DNA from 3 places in the Paenibacillus sp. 01T442 genome. Region 3 is predicted to be linked to each of the others. Evidence: riboswitches for the same ligand, from Rfam matches in the RefSeq annotation. Region 3 holds a riboswitch; each other region holds the start of a gene.

Region 1 (6,067 bases), on a different contig from region 3:
CGTTGTTTTTGAACCTATCTCCTATGTAAGTATTGTTGGCAAAGGAGATCCCAACGGTACCATCTTCGCTAACGCTACAGAAGCGCTGTATACGGTCGCCTACGGCGTTAAAGGGCATTACAAGAAGCTGGAGAATGATTTCACAGTAGCGAAGCTGGAAGGGCAATGGTGGGTAGATGGGGATCCCCGAACGGCCTTGGAAGTACCGAGGGAAGAATGGCATTGGAAGTTATTGATTCGCATGCCAACGTATGTGGCGGGTGAGGTTGTGGAAGAAGCACGAACAGCTGCAATGGTAAAGAAAAAGGAACTGAAGCTAATAGCTAATGTAGGCTATGAATCCTTGAACGAGGGAACCTGTGTCCAGATGCTGCACGTTGGACCATATGCGACTGAACCGGAAACACTTTCTCAAATGTATCCATATATAGAGCAGAACCAGCTAAGGATCTGTGGTCTTCATCATGAGATCTACTTATCGGATCCGAGGAAGATAGAGCCTGCCAAAATGAGAACGATTTTGAGATATCCTGTTGAAGCGGTAAAAGTGGTGATGGGGTGAATTTTGCTGTAAAATAGAACATAATGTCGAGCAGCCAACCATGGGGAGGGATAGCGGGTGCGAATACGTAGCATATCTAGGTTTGGACGAGCTATTGGCGTACTTATCATCATCGTCGGGTTCATGTATCGAACACCCGCTGCCCACGCTTCTTGGTTGGATCGGGTAAAAGAAATCTATCAATTGCCAAGCAATGTAGAACAAATCCAGAAGGATTATGAGGCTACGAAGCAGCAATTAGAAGAGCAGAAGGACAAGTTGTCGGAAGCCGTCAGGCAGTCTCAAGAAATCGAGGATCGTCTCCTCAGTCAGAATGAGGCACTTAAGAAGGACAACGAGCAGTTACAAGAACGGCTGAAGGCGATGGAACAAGTTGCGCTAGATAAGGATAAACGAAATCGCAAAATAACCTACATGGTGATTACGGCTGCCGCGTTGGTTGTAGGCTATTTCTTGCTTGGACGTGTGTTTCGCTTCTTCGTTTGGCAGAGAAGGAAGCGTGGAATGCGCTAACAGCATTGGTGAGGAGGTTGTGTGGTTTGGAGATCATCTATGAAAATGCAAGCTCACAAGCTAGGATGGCTACACTGCAGCTTCTAAAGGGAGAGGCTGTGCATGTACTGCATCCCAACCAAATTGTTGCATTTCAGGGAAGGCCTGAGCAGCGTGAAGATGCACTGATGAAGCTTCCTAGCATGTATAGGAAGAAGCGGTTGATCCAATCACGCATACTCGGTCCTGGGCGTGTGTTAATGGGATTGCCAGAAGCGTATAGTTTGGCTGTCGTGCCTTTGGAAGCCGAAGATGATCTATTGTTTGAATTTCGACATGTGCTGTTCTATACGGAAGGTGTGACCTTTACAACGCATCTACAGAGTGTGAAGAACACGTTGATCACGCAAGATTTAGTTAAAATGCAGTTTCACGGTCCCGGCAGTCTAGGTTTGCTAACAGCTGGCCCTATACATCACATGGCCCTGGATGCTGTGGAGCCTTTGTATGTTGATGTGAGTTGCCTTGTTGCCTATCCGCGGCAAGCTAAGCTGCGCCTCTGTGTATACGGCAACACTCTGGCAAGTCAGCATATGAATTATCACTGGGAGATTACGGGGCATGGGCATGTGCTTATGCAGCCTTGTAAGCCAGATCCCAAGTTGGACGAGCATATGAAATCGGATAGCTTACTGCGCCGCATAGCACGGGAAGTGCTGCCATTTGGGGGCGTTTTCATAAAATAATAAAAAATAGTTGCATTTGTTTTGAATACCTGATATATTATTCCTTGTCGCCTCAGAGAATCACTTGATGAGCGAAAGAGAAATTACACCGTGCGGAAGTGGCTCAGCGGTAGAGCATCGCCTTGCCAAGGCGAGGGTCGCGGGTTCGATCCCCGTCTTCCGCTCCAATATTTGCGCCCTTAGCTCAGCTGGATAGAGTATTTGACTACGAATCAAAAGGTCGGGAGTTCGAATCTCTCAGGGCGCGCCATTTACACTTTATATTCACTACGGGACGTAGCTCAGCTTGGTAGAGCACCTGCTTTGGGAGCAGGGGGTCGCATGTTCAAATCGTGTCGTCCCGACCATTTTAGATTTTTTATATGCGGGCGTAGTTTAATGGTAGAACTTCAGCCTTCCAAGCTGATCGCGCGGGTTCGATTCCCGCCGCCCGCTTACAGAAGAAAGAGACCACCTTCGGGTGGTCTTTTTCTTCATTATTAGGGAATTGAACCCTTTAGGGCTCGATGAGTAATAAACCTACTTCCCGCAATTTAACTGGATTTTCTCCATCTATTTGAAGCGTATTTCTCGAATTCGAAAGTTTAACTGTATTCCTGTAGTTAAATTCCTTCGATTTGGTCGATTCTTCAAATTTCATATAAATTAAATGTACTTTCTCCATGTAATCACGAAAATACGTCAGATTCGAGTAAATTAGCTGTAGTTTATACATCTAAACACGAATCGGGAGTCTTCTTGCGTTCGCAGAAGAACCGACAGATTCATCGACATAGAGCATCGATGTTCCGTTTCATATTCATATTTTCCAATAGTCATACACGTGTATCTAGGTTAAAATGGGAAAAACATGCAAAGGGGACTTACCGAAATGAACGCTATTGAAAATCGTATTCAGGGGTTACACCAGTATCAATCGCAGTTAACGGCGCCTGCTGATCTGGCTGCATTCTGGGAGCGTGCATATACGGAAGCTACGCAAGATGCATCCTATACAAGAGAGCCGGTAGCATCACCTTTTATACAAGCGGAAGTGAATAAGATCGTCTTGCAGGGTGCTGCGGAAACACCGATTCATGCTTGGTTGTTACTGCCTAATGCTGAGAGCAAGTCTAAGAAGGTACCTTGTATTGTTACATTCCCAGGCTATACGGGCTCCAAGGGAAGACCCGAGGATCATGCTGCTTGGTTGCTTATGGGGTATGCGGTACTTGCGGTTGATGTACGCGGGCAAGGCGGCGAAAGCGGTAACCTGCTGCCACAGGAGACTGGCATGACGAGGGGCTGGATTACACAGGGGATTCTCGACGCGGAGACGAGCTACTATCGTGCAGTTGCGATCGATTCCTTGCGTGCTGTACACTGCGCGTTAGAGCAACCAGAAATCGACAGTGAGCGGGTATTCGTATACGGCGGAAGCCAGGGCGGAGGGCTTGCCCTACTCGTAACCGCGCTTGAGAAGCGTATTCGGTCAACCGTTGCCCATGTACCGAATCTATGCCACATGGATTTGGGCTTGTTGCAATCGGTCAGCTCACTTAGTGAGGCAGCGGAATTCGTTACCCGGTTCCCAGAATATCTGCCAGATGTACTGCGAACAGTTTCCTATTTCGATATCGTGAATTTGGGCGATCGAATTGAGCAGCCTGTTCACGTTACGGTAGGATTGAAGGATACGTGCTGCTTGCCAGAAGCGATTTTCGCTGCGTATAACCGAATCGAATCAGCACACAAATCGATTGAAGTGTACCCCTTCATGGGGCACGCGACACCTCCTGGCTCTCATGCAGCGGCACATGCCTTTTTCTCAAAATGGTAAGGTCTGAAGTAAGAGGCTTCACACTTGGATAACCTATTACTAACTTGAAGGGAGGTGCTGACAAATGGAAAAAGTGGATTCATTTGAAGAGGTATTCGAGCTGATGGAAGCCGCTTTTCCTGTAACGGAAATAAGGACGTATGAAGGTCAGCGAGCACTGTTATCTCATCCTAATTACAGCATCGATGTCGAGAGAGATGCTCAAGGGCAACTACTTGGCTTCTTGGCCAGTTGGAACTTTAGTACGTTTCGATTTGTGGAACATATCGCCGTCAACGCTGCCATAAGAGGCGGTGGGATTGGCAAGCAAATGCTGACGACGTATATGAGCCGTGCAAGTACCCCTATCGTACTTGAAGTCGAGCCTCCGACTGCCTCAGATGCTACGCGGAGAATTGAATTCTATAAGCGCTGCGGCTTCCATTTGAACCTATTTCCTTATGCACAGCCACCACTCAGAGAAGGTCAACTGAAATTGCCTCTCAACATCATGAGTTATCCTAGTCCGATGACAGAAAATGAATTTAATCCCTGTAAGCATATTCTATTTACCGAGGTGTATAAGCAGCTGCTCTGAAAAGAGTGGCTGTTTTTTTGTACTTTACATAGCAAAGGAAACACTTACCATCTCGCAAAAGTTGTCATCCTAAAACGAACTATGCTAGTCTAATATAGACAAAAAATGCCGAATCTCGGAGCATCGAAAGCTCTGGTACGGGGGACTTCTTTACTTGGGGTGAATGAATGCTCAGTTAGCCATAGGCTAATGGGGTGCGCTAGGGAAAACCTCTTCCCGAACCCGTCAACTAACCTCGGAGGCTTCAAGGAGGCACAACGTTTTGAAACTTTTTACCAAAAGCTTTATTTGTTCATGCGCTCTTGTAGGCGCAGCCTTTTTCCTGTTCGCCGCTCCATCCACGCATGCTGCTGCCCCAGACACCTCTTCGGTGAAGGTTCAAGTCAATGATGACTTGGTGCAGTTCCCGGAAGTACAGCCGTTTATTGATACGGAAGGTACACTTCAGGTGCCACTACGTGTGTTGTCGGAGAAATTAGGTTATCAAGTGGGATGGGCGAAGCAAGGCGATGAAGTCGTCGTCACGCTTAAGAACAAAGAACAGGCGATTCAACTCACAACGGACGAAGAGCAAGCGATCGTGAACAGTAAGTTAGTTGAATTAGAGAGCAGTCCAACTTTGGTTAAAGGGAGTACCTATGTCCCTCTACGCTTTGTTACAGAGACGTTTGGATCTGCGATTGCGTGGAACGATGCGAATAAAATTGCCATCGTGGAAGAGGACGGCAAGACTCATAAGCCAGCCTGGATTGCACCGCCACCAGTAGCTCTAGCAGCCCCAGTGGCCAAGGTCGTTCAGTCATCCATTGCAGCTCAAATTATTCAAGCTGCAACGACGTTCAAAGGGACACCGTACCGATGGGGAGGAACTACACCTAAGGGCTTCGATTGCTCTGGATTCGTTCGTTATGTATACGAGGCCAAAGGTATCGAGCTGCCACGCACCTCCGTGCAAATGTACGATAATGCGGGGGCAAGAGTGACGGATTTGAAAGCGGGAGACCTCGTCTTCTTTGCTTCTGGTATCGTCAACCATGTAGGCATTTACATCGGAAATAATCAATTCATTTCCTCGACAACATCCGTTGGTGTAACGGTTGATAGTCTCGCTAGCTCCTATTGGGGCTCCAGATATGTAGGTGCCAAACGCGTGTTATAAAATAGCTGCAAAATCAAGTATAAGTACTGGTATAAGAGCGTATGTTCGCTATGACTTTCTATATGGAAAGCAAAGCGGCAGATGCTCTTTTTTTTGCGCGAATTTGTGCGATTTTTATCGAATTTTTGAGAATTATAGCCTATAATGAAACAATGGTTGGAAGAAAGTAGGTGGCGCGTGCGGCATGCAAGTCAGTGTCTGGAAAAGCTTGTTTCATAAAATTAAATTGTCGGGTCGAACAGATCGCATGTATAACGTGGAAACAGGTCCTGCCATACCAGAAGACATTCGGGTCGTGATTAAGCAATTTTTTCATTCGTATAACCATTTCAAAGGGGCTAGGCAATTCCAAACAGATACGTTCATTAAAGAAGTATTTTACGCAACAAAACAAGATCCGAGGGATCAGCGCTCCATAGATGAGATGGAAACTTATATTCAGAGCAAGAATGTGAACCGGTTACGACTGAAATCTTATGTGATTGATGAATATTTACGTGTTGGTGAGAAGGTATGTATGATCGGTGTGACGCGGGAGTTTAGCAATGCGCATCGCAATCGTGTGCTTTATTTTATCATTCAGGAAGATGGCATTTGGCGGTTCCATCATATCGTGAGATCACATCATGGCAAAATTCTTGAGAAATTTCAGGTGAAGGAACAGGTTGGATTTGTGGTTGGGGATGATAAGGTAGCGCTGCTCTTTCTTACA
Region 2 (6,067 bases), on a different contig from region 3:
GGTTGTCTACATATACATGCTGTAGATGCTTGTTTAGGCGGGGTGAATCTCATGGATATGAATGCTCTATTCAATAGCCGCAAGGTACAATGGTTTGCTGTCATGCTCCTTGCAGCCGGCGCAGTGTTAATAACGAACACCTTGCTCCCCTCCACACCAAGAGGGACTGTTCCTGTCGTCTCTAAAGATGTTCCCCATGTTCAGACACCGGACATGCAGCCTGCAGATAATGGCAAACCGTTAGAAACCTCAACACCACTTAGTTATCGTATTGCCGAATATCACATGAATGTTGCCTACACACCAGAAACGAGGCAGCTCCAAGGCCAACAAACACTCACGTGGGAAAATCCAGGCTCAGTTCCTGTACAAGAAATGTATTTTCACCTCTATCCGAATGCGTTCGCTTCGAAGAAAACGACATTCATGCGCGAGTCTGGCGGGAAACTGCGTGAAGATGAAGCGAAAGACGAGAGTAGCGGCAGTATGGAACTGCTCTCCGTGAAATCAGATACAGGTGATGATCTGACCAAGCGGATGTCATTCGTTCAGCCGGATGACGGCAATAAGGATGACCACACGCTGCTCAAAATACCGTTATCCAAGCCTGTTGGACCTGGTGAACGTGTAACCATCAATACCGAATTCCTTGTTAAGCTGCCTGCAGCTTTTGCCAGAATGGGGTATGTCGATGACTTCGTTATGGCTGGACAATGGTTCCCGAAGGTTGCCGCTTATGAGCGCAAGGGAACTAGGGGACGGGCTGAACCTGGCTGGGATCTCCATCAATACCACGGAAATTCCGAGTTCTATGCGGATTTCGGCATGTACGATGTGAAAATTCAGGTGCCCGCAAATTATATTGTGGCTGCGACTGGATTTCCTGTTAAACCTGCTGTGACGGACAAGGGCACGAAGACATACCAATTCTATGCTGAGGATGTGCATGACTTCGCTTGGTCAGCCTCTCCTCATTTCATCTATGTGGAAGAGCCTTTCTCAGCCCCACAGGTTCCCGGAGTCAAAATCAAACTGTATCTTGATCCTAATCATCAGGATTTAAAAGATCGTTACATGTATGCGGCCAAAAAAGCACTCTCCCGTTACAGTCAGTGGTACGGAACGTATCCGTACTCTACCCTTTCCATCGTCGTCCCCCCTCCTGGCGGGAATGGTGCTGGCGGCATGGAATATCCAACCTTAGTCACCGCATGGGGAGCTAGCGACAAAGATCCAGACTTGGAACTGGAACGCGTCGTCGTCCATGAGATCGGCCACCAATTCTTCTATGGGCTTGTAGCCAGCAATGAATTCGAGGAAGCATGGCTTGATGAAGGCTTCACCTCTTATGCAGAAGATAAAGTGATGGAAGTCGAATACGGCGAAGCACCTAATTTACCTGTTGAATCCAGTTATATCACCTCACCAAATGGACTGCAGAAGAATGCATGGGCTTACACAGGGCATGATCAATATGCTGAAAATGTGTACACGCGTGGCAAGCTCGTACTCAAAGCCATTGAGCAGCAAGTCGGCACCAAGACGATGGATCGTATCATGAAATCCTATTTCCAAAAGTGGCAGTTCAAACATCCGTCTACGAAGGATTTCCAACAGGTCGTGGAGGAGATCAGCAAAACAGATTGGAACGATTTCTTTAATCAATATGTCTATGGCAATCTGATGATGGATTACTCCGTCGAAAGTGTCCATGTAAAGCCTCAAGGCAACAAGGGATCCGAGACTTATGAAAGCACAGTCCGCATCGTTAAGTTTGGCGGCAACTCACCTGAAGTGCCGATTCAGTTCCACTTCGCAGATGGCACATTGTTAGATAAAACATGGGATGGCAAGGAAGGCAGCATCGATTTCAAATTAACGCATACCTCGCCTGTCGACTGGGTGCGCATCGATCCCAAGTACACGCTCATACTCGAAAATAAGCACATCAACAACTTTTATCAAACGCAATTAAATACGAAGCTTCAAATTCGGTGGAATCTTGGCATTATTCAATTCCTGCAAGCCATTTTTGGCTCAGTCGCCTGGTAAGGACTTGGCTTACGTCTCATGACAAACTCTGAGCGTATGCTTACGATGCTAGTTTCCCAGAATAAACGACTACACCGTCCCTCAAGGACGTATCACAGTGTTTATGGAGAAATATAAGCATTGTATAAACTGCAACTATACTTTCTTATATTTTAAAGAAAACGTTAAGGAGGGACCCTCGTTGGCCACCTATATCAAAGCAGGCTTCAGGGCAGCTATGGCGCAGCCCTTTGCCACGATCTTTTTATTCCTATATCAGATGGGTTGGGGTATTCTCCTGTATAAGCTCGTACAAGGTGTTCTTGTCCCCCTCATGCATCGGTTCCCTGGCGCTGAGCAACCCAAGCAGGCCTTGCAGATTTTCCTAGCAGAGGGCCAGTTTCAGTTAATTAAAACAGATCTCAGCTATTCCTATCTATGGTGGCTTGCTGCACTCTTATGTGCGCGCATGCTGCTGACGCCTCTCTTAAATAGCGGTGTCTACTATTCGCTCACTCACCCTCACCAGAATGCCGGCTATCGCTTCTTTCGCGGGATGAAGCAGCTCATGCTCCCCTTCCTGCTCGTGTATTTGATCCGCATCGCGCTTACACTATTCCCACTCATCTGGCTTATTCCCAAAGCCGCCTATATGCTGGGACATAGCGGCTCTTATGAGCAGATCGTTCTCAAGCTTCTACCTTGGCTGCTCAGTTTAATGGTCTATGGCTTTGTCCTGCAGTTGCTGTTCATGTATGTGCAATTCGCCATCGCGGCCAAACTGGGGATTACATCGACAATCATCTCTTTCTTTCGATATTCGCTGCCGATTATTGGACTTGCCATCATCCTATTACTGTTCACAGGACTTTTGGCAGGGGTCACAGTCACGGCTACTTACCTATGGGCAGGACTGGTAGCCCTCATCATTTATCAATTGTATCCCCTCTTCCACATTTTTTTCCAAATTTGGGGCATTTCTTCCCAATATCAGCTGCTTTCAGCCAAAATACCTAACTAATATCCAGCAAAACAGTGAATAGCTTACGCGCTCTCCCCTTCTCTTTGAGAAAGGGGCTTTTTTTTGTCTATTTCCCGAACTATTTGCCTATTTTTCCGCCTTTTTTTAAACAAAAAAAGAGGAATTTCATTGTTTATGACGAATTAAAAGGACTAGCATCAGAAAACCAAATTTTTCATGCCGAATTCCTCAGTTTATGGGGAAACGGGGGAACCACTCCGGGTGAATTGATCTTGCAAGACAGGGATCATAGGGAACCTTCAACCGAACCCTCCAGCTAACCTCGTAGGCACCGGAAGGAGACAAGCAGTTGAAGAAAGTAGTTGCTCTTGTTTTTAGTCTTGTTTTGTTTTTGAGTGTAAGTGTAGGAAGCGTTTTCGCATCGTCCTCCATGGACAACGCAGTCGAAGATCTCGTAGGAACTCCCTACAAATGGGCAGGAACGACAACCAAAGGCTTTGATTGCTCTGGTTTCACATCCTACTTATTCGATGAGTTCGGCATCGACCTTCCACACAGCTCCAAATCGCAAAACAGCGAAGGCTACTGGGTTGACAAAAAAGATCTTCGTAAGGGCGATCTTGTATTTTTCAACACGGATGGCAGCGGTATCTCTCATGTAGGTATGTACCTCGGAGACGGTGAATTCGTTCACTCCGCTACCAATCAAGGTGTTGTGAAGAATAAGTTGAGCGAATCCTATTATGCGAAGCGATATGTATCCGCCAGACGTGTTCTGTGGGATGATATCTACAATCAACTAACTGCTGAATCCAAGTAATGTTCTCGCTACAGAATGAAGCCCTGCTAAGCTTTGCTCGAAAGAGCAGCTTGCAGGGCTTCATTCATTTGAACGAGGTTATCGGCGTATACTACAATATCAAAATAAACGTCTACAACGTCCTTCGAGGACTTCTCAAAGTGTTTACGGAGAAAACAGCCGAATTTTTATGTTCCGCATATACATGCTGGTATTTTGAACAAAGGCCTCTGGCCTCAGGAAGGAAAAGAACGCATGGACAACACACAAGACAATATTTCACCCCCATTTCCCGGCATCGTTCGATCCATTGATGAAATTAGAGATCATATTGGAGAGCCTCATCCTGCGGTACAAAATAAAGTCATCAATCAAATTGACGAACATGCTCAAGCGTTCATCGCCAAATCACCTTTATTCTTCTTATCTACATCAGGTGCGGATGGATTGTGTGATGTGTCCCCCCGTGGCGATGGCCCAGGTTTCGTTCGCGTTCTCGATAATCACCGCTTGATTTATCCAGAAAGACTCGGAAACCGTCGAATAGATTCTATGCAAAATATAGTAAACAACCCGCAGGTGGGTCTCTTATTCATCATTCCAGGCGTCGACATGGTGCTCCGCGTCAATGGTCGCGCTTGGCTGACGAGAGATGAAGAGCTCCTTGCGACTATGCAGCTTAATGGGAAATCGCCGATCGTCGCTGTTGGCGTCGAGGTGCAGGAATGTTTCGTACACTGCAGTCGTGCACTTAAACTTTCGAAGATATGGGATACCGCTACGTGGGTACCCGAACAGGAGCAGCCAGACGGCATGGATATGTTCCGCGCGCATCTGGCATTGAACAACATAGCGCTAGAGGAATAAGGATAAGCTAACTAGGTCGCAGCCAAAATGGATAACTTGACATGACATGTTAGCCAGACTATAATAACGGCATGTCGTTTTCTAGGGTTCCGCGGCGTTTCACTGCCGGCTGGTCCAAGGGAAAACACACAGCAAATATGCTGTGGTCACGGAGGGAGAAAAGCCCGGGAGTCTATCGCAACAGTGCGATATTCCCGGGCTTTTCTCTGTTTATTTTGTGGCACTGACATCGTAAATCATAAATTCGCACATGAAGGAGTGTTCATTATGGCATGGTTATTTCTAGCTATTGCAGGTGTATTTGAGGTCGTATGGGCCATTTCATTGAAATTTTCCAATGGGTTTACGCGACTAGTCCCGTCGATTGTTACGATTCTAGGCATGATCGTTAGTTTCTATTTCTTAGCTGCAGCAACGAAAACTCTTCCGATCGGAACGGCCTATGCGGCCTGGACTGGCATCGGTGCTGTAGGCGCGATTATCATTGGCACTCTTTTTCTCGATGAACCGATCAGCTTAGTTCGTATCTTGTTTATGGTCTTGATTCTGGTCGGCGTGCTCGGACTGAAATTTACGTCAGGGCACTAGGGAGTATTGGTCGCTTACACGCCACTCATCTGCGTGACAACGTTGGCAAAATTATACTCATGGTTATGGCCACCTTATTTTAGTGAAAAATGAACCCGGTGTTGGGCTACTTGATTGTATAGCTCACATACCAGAAGCTGCCCCCTACAAAGATGCGCAAATGCTGTGACAAGGGTCGAAAAATGTCATTTAACTCTTCGTAAGTAAAATAATTCTTAAGTATTTCATGCTTGGAGCCGTCGGCTAGCTCGCGTCTTTTGTAGGTGTCTTCGCTCTCCTCATGCGTGATAAGCTCGCCGCCTCTGCCAGGCACATACATATTATCTGCAATGAACACCTGCGCTCCGCTGCCCAATCGTTCATGGAAGCCTTGTAAAAAGCTGTCGATCCGATTCCGCGGAATATGCGAGAACCAGAAGTTGGCCAGCCCGTAATCGAACTCCCCACTTATCCCGGAGAGCTCATACGCATCTCCTTCCTTGAAAGACGCATTCCCCTTCGGCCATGACTTCGATTCCGCGATGCGCAGTACCTCTGGGCGAATGTCTACACCTACTAGCTGTGTCGCCGTTTCTGCGGCAATGTGTGACCAATAACCTGTGCCACAGGCAATTTCCAGCACACAGCGTCCCTCCACCTGCTTCTTCAGGATCTCCGACAGAAGGGCCAATTCTTGTTGATACTCCGCATCCTCGCGGTGATAAATCCGTTCATACTCCTCTGCCCGTGCGCCGTAGTAAGCTTGCATGCTCAGCTTCTCCTGGTCCAGAAGCGTCTGCTTCTCCTTCACTTCGTGCAGG
Region 3 (6,067 bases):
CGTACTTGCAGATCTCCTCCTCACTGAGATTCGAAATCATTCGCTGCTGCCTGCTGAAGAAGATGAGGTATCGCGGTTGATTGAGGAAAGTATAGATGAAACTGTCTATGCTTCTATTAGCCAATGGTCAGTTGCGGAGCTGCGAGAATATATCCTGCGAACGGAAACAACGGGAGATGAGTTGCTTCGAATTTCGAAGGGACTCACGAGCGAGATGATTGCAGCTGTTGCCAAAATCATGTCGAACCTGGATCTCATTCAAGCAGCTTCGCGTATTGAAGTGCGGACAAGGTGTAATACGGAGATCGGGCATCGAGGTACATTGAGCAGCCGAGCACAGCCCAATCATCCGACCGATTCCTTGGAAGGGATGAAAGCTTCGCTATACGAGGCACTGAGCTATGGGATTGGGGATGCGGTTATTGGGATCAATCCCGTAACGGACCATCCACAGACGACCAAAGCGCTGCTAGAAGCGGCGAAGGAAGTCATGGAGACGTGGCGTATCCCGACGCAGAACTGTGTCTTAGCTCATGTGACGACACAGATGGAAGCGATCAAGCAGGGGGCCAGGGCTGATCTTATATTCCAGAGCTTGGCCGGTACGGAGAAAGGCAATCGCGCGTTTGGCATTCATAAGGCGCTTCTGGATGAAGCGGATGCCTTGATTCATAGAATGGGCAGTGCGGCGGGGCCGAATCGGTGGTATTTTGAAACGGGGCAGGGTTCGGAGCTATCTTCGGAAGCGCATCATGGCATAGACCAAGTGACGTTGGAAGCGAGATGCTACGGATTAGCTAGAATCTACAAGCCTTTTTTGGTTAATACGGTGGTAGGTTTTATCGGTCCAGAGTATTTGTACAATAGCAAGCAAGTTATACGTGCAGGCCTTGAGGATCATTTTATGGGCAAAATGCATGGTCTCCCGATGGGGGTTGATGTGTGCTATACCAATCATATGAATGCTGATCAAAATGATATGGATTCCTTAGCGGTCATGCTGGCTTCTGCTCATGTGAACTTCCTGATTGGCGTACCTATGGCGGATGACTGCATGCTCAATTACCAATCACTCAGCTACCACGATATTGCGACTTTACGCGAGTTGTTTGGGCGCGCGCCAGCACCAGAATTTCGAGATTGGCTGCAAGACATAGGCCTATGGTTGAACGGTACGCTAAGTCCGCTAGCAGGTGATTCTAGGCTATTCTGGCGAGGAGGTGGAAAGCGTGGATGAATTCGCTCGGATGAAAGCACTAACTCCGGCACGCATTGGCGTTTCTAGATCAGGTACACGTCCATTAACGAGTGAGTTACTGACTTTTCGATGGGATCATGCTAGCAGCGTGGATGCTGTGCACAATGAGGTGAGTTCTGCTCTCTTAGCAGAAATGAGGTGGCTCATCGTCGATTCTTGTGCAGAAACGAAGAATATGTATTTGAAGCGTCCTCATCTAGGGAGAGTATTGAAGCCCGAAAGCAAACAGGAGCTATTAGCGAAATGTCAGCTTAGGCCACAAGTGCAAATCGTAGTATCCGATGGGTTAAGTGCAAATAGCATCGAAGCGAATATGCGTGACCTGTATCCTGCCTTGCTGGATTCCTTGCGATTGCGAGGCTTAACAGCGGGAACGACAATCTATGTGAATCGCGGACGGGTAGGCTGTATGGATGCCATCGGAGATTTGTTAAATCCGGAATGTCTTGTGCTGCTTATCGGTGAGAGACCCGGTCTTGTGACTGCTGAGTCGTTAAGTGCGTACATGTGTTATAAGCCAAGAACGGGGGGAACGGATTCGGATCGGATGGTTATTTCGAACATTCATCGCGGTGGAACACCTGCCATGGAAGCGGGGGCGTATATTGGGGGAATGCTGGAAGAAATCTTGAAGCAGCGAACGAGTGGCATCGAATTCAAATGAAAAAGCCCGGCTGCTGAAGCCTCGTAATGAGAAGCTTCAGCAGCTGGGTTTATTTTCGCAGGCGGAAGATGGTCCTAGTAGAAAGTAGCAAGAATGATGACCAACAGTACATAAAGTACAAGAACTAAACCTGCGGAACTTCCGTATCCTGGCGTTCCACAACCAACTGCAGCTGACATAGTATCCCCTCCGGTTTTGAATGTGGGTTAAACACTATATAACATATGTGGGTGGGAACCCTGTTGATTGGACATATGCCCTTATTGAGTGGAACATTCAACTACAAAAAGAGCTGCCCTTGTATGACTCTTAGGGCAGCTCTCTCCATGCATTTAATTGGGAATTTGATACACTTTAATCTTCTGGAAGCCAAAGCTTTGTAATGATTTCCTTGAGCCTGGAATAAAGATGTCCATGCGATTTCCTTTAATGGATCCGCCCGTATCTGTTGCGTAGACGTACATGCCGCCTTTAGGAAGCCCGCTAAACGAATAGCCTTCAATATAAAGCTTCGTGCCAAGTGGAATGACGGAAGGATCAACAGCAACTGTGCCAATTGCTAGTGGGTTGCCCATGTAATCAATGGCTCCATACCCGCCATTTTCAGAAGGATCTGCCGAATAAGCTGTAGATTCGAATACTTGATAATCAGGTGCATGTTGCTCTCCATCTTTACTTAAGATAGCTAGATTACTGCTTGCATCCCACTGTACAGGTACGCCTGCGGTTGTGGAAAGGAAGCGAAGAGGTACATATACACGTCCATTTTGATACTGAGAAGCTCCGTCTAAGATGACCGTTGCATCATCAACGTTAGCTTCTTTTTGCCCTGAAACKAAGGTAATCGTATGATTGTCGTTATTTAGTGTTACCTTAATCTGATTGCCATCTTTCTGCCAGTTGACCGTATATCCGAGCTTCTCCGTTACAAATCGAAGCGGGACTTGGGTGGTGTGGTTGCCATCCAGAAATGGCTGTGCATCAGGAAAATGGATCAGTTCATCATTGACTTGCACTTTCACGGCCATTTCAGCTGCTTGAGCTGTAAATGGGGAAAGAAAGCCTCCAGCCAATACTGCTAGTGAGGCAGCTAGGCTAGTTAACCCTTTGGTAAGCTTATTCAATTGGTAATCCTCCTTCTTGAGCCTTCGAGGTTAGTTGACGGGTTCGGGAAGAAGGTTCTCCCTAGTCTGCTCCAAGCTGAAGCAAATATTCACCCCAAGTATTTCGTCCCCCGTACCAGTGCCTGCATATATGCACTAGACTCGGCTTCAAATATTTTAGCATCACTGGCATGCTTGGGCAACGACCAAAATATGGTTATGCCCATTTATACTAGACTTAGGTCTAGGTTCAAAAACAGTCGATAGTCGGTTTTAGAACCTCAGAAATTGAGCTACCATAAGAGTATGATGATGGATGAGGGGCGATTGTACATGAATAATAATAAGAATCGGGAAATGGATCCTACTAATATATTTGACCGTATTGGCAAAATGGCTGAAACCGTCTGGCACGAGACGATCGGCAAAACGAATCCAGCCACTTCTGACGACGGTAGCCAGATCGCACAGCTTGAGGAACGCTATGAGGAAGCGCTGCAAGCAACGATTGCCTTGCGCAGTAACATCGCGCGAGCGGAAGAGATGGCGAAGCTGCGCGGTGAGCAGGCCGAGCTTGCGATGCGCGCTGGCGAAGAAGATCTAGCGCGGCTTGCCCTGCAAGAGAAGCTGAACGAGGAAGCCGCGAGCGAGCACTACCGCGCGCAGTACGCGAGCAGCCAGGACTTGTGCCTGGCGCTCGCAGAGGAACTGCGCGGGCTGCGTGCGGGACACGCAGCCGAGGATGAGCAGCCGCGCGGCGGGCTGCACGGCAAAGAGGCTCGCGACACATGGCGCGAGCTGGAGGTCACCGGCCGCGAGCTCGGCCGGGAGGCGTTGCAGGGGCTACGCGTAGCGGGCCGCCTGTCGAAGGAGACGCTGAAGGAAGCCGGTGGCAACCTTCAACACGAACTGCGCGCGCTGCGCAGCAAGCTGCAGCATGAGTGGCAGCAGGAGCAGCGTTCTCGCGGTGAGCGAGACCCGCACGACAGCAAATAGTCATGGACGGTGACCTCCACGAAAGCAAAGCCTTGATCTATAAGGATTTGCATCTTGGAGGTCGTCKATTCTTATGGTATGCTAGGAATCGTATGAACGAAAGAGAAATGGCAGCCAGAGGAGGTGCATCGATGGGAGAGGAAACGAAAAATAACCGCAGCCGGAATACAGCGCTTTTGCTGATTGGAGCCGGTATTTTTTTGCTTCTGGAACATACCATAGGCTTTTTTCCCGTTATGGCCGTAATCCTTATTTTGCTGGGCATTCATCGTGTTCGTTCACGCAAAGAGCGCAAGGGCTATGTGCTGATGGGGATTGGTGCCGTCATATTATTCGGTGATCATCTTACCATTGTCATTTCGGTTGTGTTGATTTCATTAGGTTTATTTTTCATTCGATCCAAGCAGATTCATAAAGATGATACGTATACCCAAAAGCAGAAGATTGTTGATAGCCTTCGCCTAGGCCGAGAACCATGGATTCAACGGAATTCCTCGACGTGGTACTTGGTGGGAGAAACGTATATGGATCTTTCCATGGCAATTCTCGAGCAAAAAGAAACGACAGTTATCCTACAAGGTGTTGTAGGAGATATTGATATAAAGGTGCCTGACGATATCGGCGTTTCCGTCACAGCTTCCGTCATGCTGGGTCAGCTTCAAATCGCGGAAGAAAAAGAGTCAGGTGTGATGAACAAAGTCGTTTGGCAATCGCAGAATTATGGGCATTGTGACCATCGGGTGAAACTCATACTTTCTTTCATCGTAGGAGATATAAAGGTCAAAGTATTGTAACTTTCTTTAAATAGTAGAAAATATAGTCTCATATATACATGGGCTATATTTTAGATAAACGAGACCGTTTTTAGAGGACGGTGTAGTCGTTTATTTCAAGGGGGTACTTCACCAAGTGGACGGCTACAAACGACGATTAACGAACATGATCTGGCGCAGCATGGGGGAAGCCATCCTATTTAGCTTCGCCGTTTTCGGAGCTATGCTGTATTTTCTGAATTCAAGTCATTTGATTGAGCCCTTTACCAGTTGGCAGCAGGGAGTCAAGTTCTCGTTCATGGCTTTGTTGATTCTGGGTGTAATTGGGGCGGTATTCGGTTACTGGAACAGTTCTAAGGTGACACGCAGACTTGAGCCCATGATGGAGACGATGATTTTATTAGAAAAAGGGACATTTGCCCGAGAAGGCTTTCAAAACGGGGATGACGATGAGATTGGACGCTTAGGCGAACAACTCAGCCGTATTATGAAGCGATGGGAAGAGCAAGTGACCTCCCTTCAACGGCTGTCGAATAGCAATGCTGAGCTTACCGAGAAAGCCAAGCTTTCCGCGGTTATTGAAGAGCGTCAGCGCTTGGCGCGTGAGCTGCATGATGCGGTAAGTCAGCAATTGTTTGCTATATCCATGACAGCTACGGCTGTTGGACGGACACTGGATAAAGATTTTGAGAAAGCGAAGCGGCAGATTCATCTGATTGAAGAGATGGCTTCCGTCGCTCAATCCGAAATGAGAGCCTTGTTGCTGCATCTGAGACCGATCCATCTCGAAGGAAAACGACTGTCGGAGGGACTCGTTGAGCTCTTGAAGGAGCTAGCGGCCAAGGTTCCAATGGCGATCAGCTGGGATATGGATGAGGAAATCCGCTTGAACAAAGGGATCGAGGATCATTTATTCCGAATTGTGCAAGAGGCGCTTTCGAATGCCCTGCGTCACTCTAAGGCGAATAAGCTGGAAGTGAAGCTGCTGCATCGTTCTGACGGTATCCGGTTAGTGATCCGCGATGACGGTGTTGGTTTTGAGCTGGATGCGAAGAAGCTGACTTCTTATGGCATCGTGTCCATGAAGGAACGCGTGAACGAAATCGGCGGTTCAGTGGATATTATTACAGCACCAGACCGAGGAACACGTATTGAAATTCGAGTACCAATCTTAGCAACCGATCCTCAATTGATCGAAAATTAACATCGTACATAGAGAGGAAGAAGCGAATGGACGACACCTTAATCAAAGTATTACTAGTCGATGATCATG

The links. Region 3 has a riboswitch for cyclic di-AMP ahead of AC1DLM_RS14810 (stalk domain-containing protein). Riboswitches for the same ligand answer to the same signal wherever they lie in the genome.
Region 1: another riboswitch for cyclic di-AMP. It lies ahead of AC1DLM_RS00105 (C40 family peptidase); the one in region 3 lies ahead of AC1DLM_RS14810 (stalk domain-containing protein).
Region 2: another riboswitch for cyclic di-AMP. It lies ahead of AC1DLM_RS25195 (C40 family peptidase); the one in region 3 lies ahead of AC1DLM_RS14810 (stalk domain-containing protein).

Annotation. Positions count from the first base shown of each region.
Region 1 covers NZ_JBFTPF010000001.1:2,332-8,398, forward strand. Annotated here, with positions in the region: gene AC1DLM_RS00060 (GyrI-like domain-containing protein) at 1-562, shown strand, start outside; gene AC1DLM_RS00065 (SH3 domain-containing protein) at 620-1,075, shown strand; gene AC1DLM_RS00070 (AIM24 family protein) at 1,102-1,800, shown strand; tRNA gene AC1DLM_RS00075 (tRNA-Gly) at 1,893-1,967, shown strand; tRNA gene AC1DLM_RS00080 (tRNA-Arg) at 1,974-2,050, shown strand; tRNA gene AC1DLM_RS00085 (tRNA-Pro) at 2,071-2,147, shown strand; tRNA gene AC1DLM_RS00090 (tRNA-Gly) at 2,165-2,235, shown strand; gene AC1DLM_RS00095 (acetylxylan esterase) at 2,672-3,619, shown strand; gene AC1DLM_RS00100 (GNAT family N-acetyltransferase) at 3,684-4,196, shown strand; cyclic di-AMP (ydaO/yuaA leader) riboswitch at 4,293-4,455, shown strand; gene AC1DLM_RS00105 (C40 family peptidase) at 4,459-5,355, shown strand; gene AC1DLM_RS00110 (hypothetical protein) at 5,540-6,067, shown strand, end outside.
Region 2 covers NZ_JBFTPF010000046.1:24,585-30,651, forward strand. Annotated here, with positions in the region: gene AC1DLM_RS25185 (M1 family metallopeptidase) at 52-2,052, shown strand; gene AC1DLM_RS25190 (hypothetical protein) at 2,234-3,052, shown strand; cyclic di-AMP (ydaO/yuaA leader) riboswitch at 3,221-3,359, shown strand; gene AC1DLM_RS25195 (C40 family peptidase) at 3,363-3,833, shown strand; gene AC1DLM_RS25200 (MSMEG_1061 family FMN-dependent PPOX-type flavoprotein) at 4,068-4,679, shown strand; guanidine-I (ykkC/yxkD leader) riboswitch at 4,750-4,852, shown strand; gene sugE (quaternary ammonium compound efflux SMR transporter SugE) at 4,947-5,267, shown strand; gene AC1DLM_RS25210 (methyltransferase domain-containing protein) at 5,374-6,067, opposite strand, start outside.
Region 3 covers NZ_JBFTPF010000014.1:250,458-256,524, reverse strand. Annotated here, with positions in the region: gene AC1DLM_RS14825 (ethanolamine ammonia-lyase subunit EutB) at 1-1,237, shown strand, start outside; gene eutC (ethanolamine ammonia-lyase subunit EutC) at 1,230-1,922, shown strand; gene AC1DLM_RS14815 (YjcZ family sporulation protein) at 1,997-2,101, opposite strand; gene AC1DLM_RS14810 (stalk domain-containing protein) at 2,255-3,046, opposite strand; cyclic di-AMP (ydaO/yuaA leader) riboswitch at 3,051-3,203, opposite strand; gene AC1DLM_RS14805 (PspA/IM30 family protein) at 3,359-4,021, shown strand; gene liaF (cell wall-active antibiotics response protein LiaF) at 4,153-4,815, shown strand; gene AC1DLM_RS14795 (sensor histidine kinase) at 4,931-5,998, shown strand; gene AC1DLM_RS14790 (response regulator transcription factor) at 6,025-6,067, shown strand, end outside.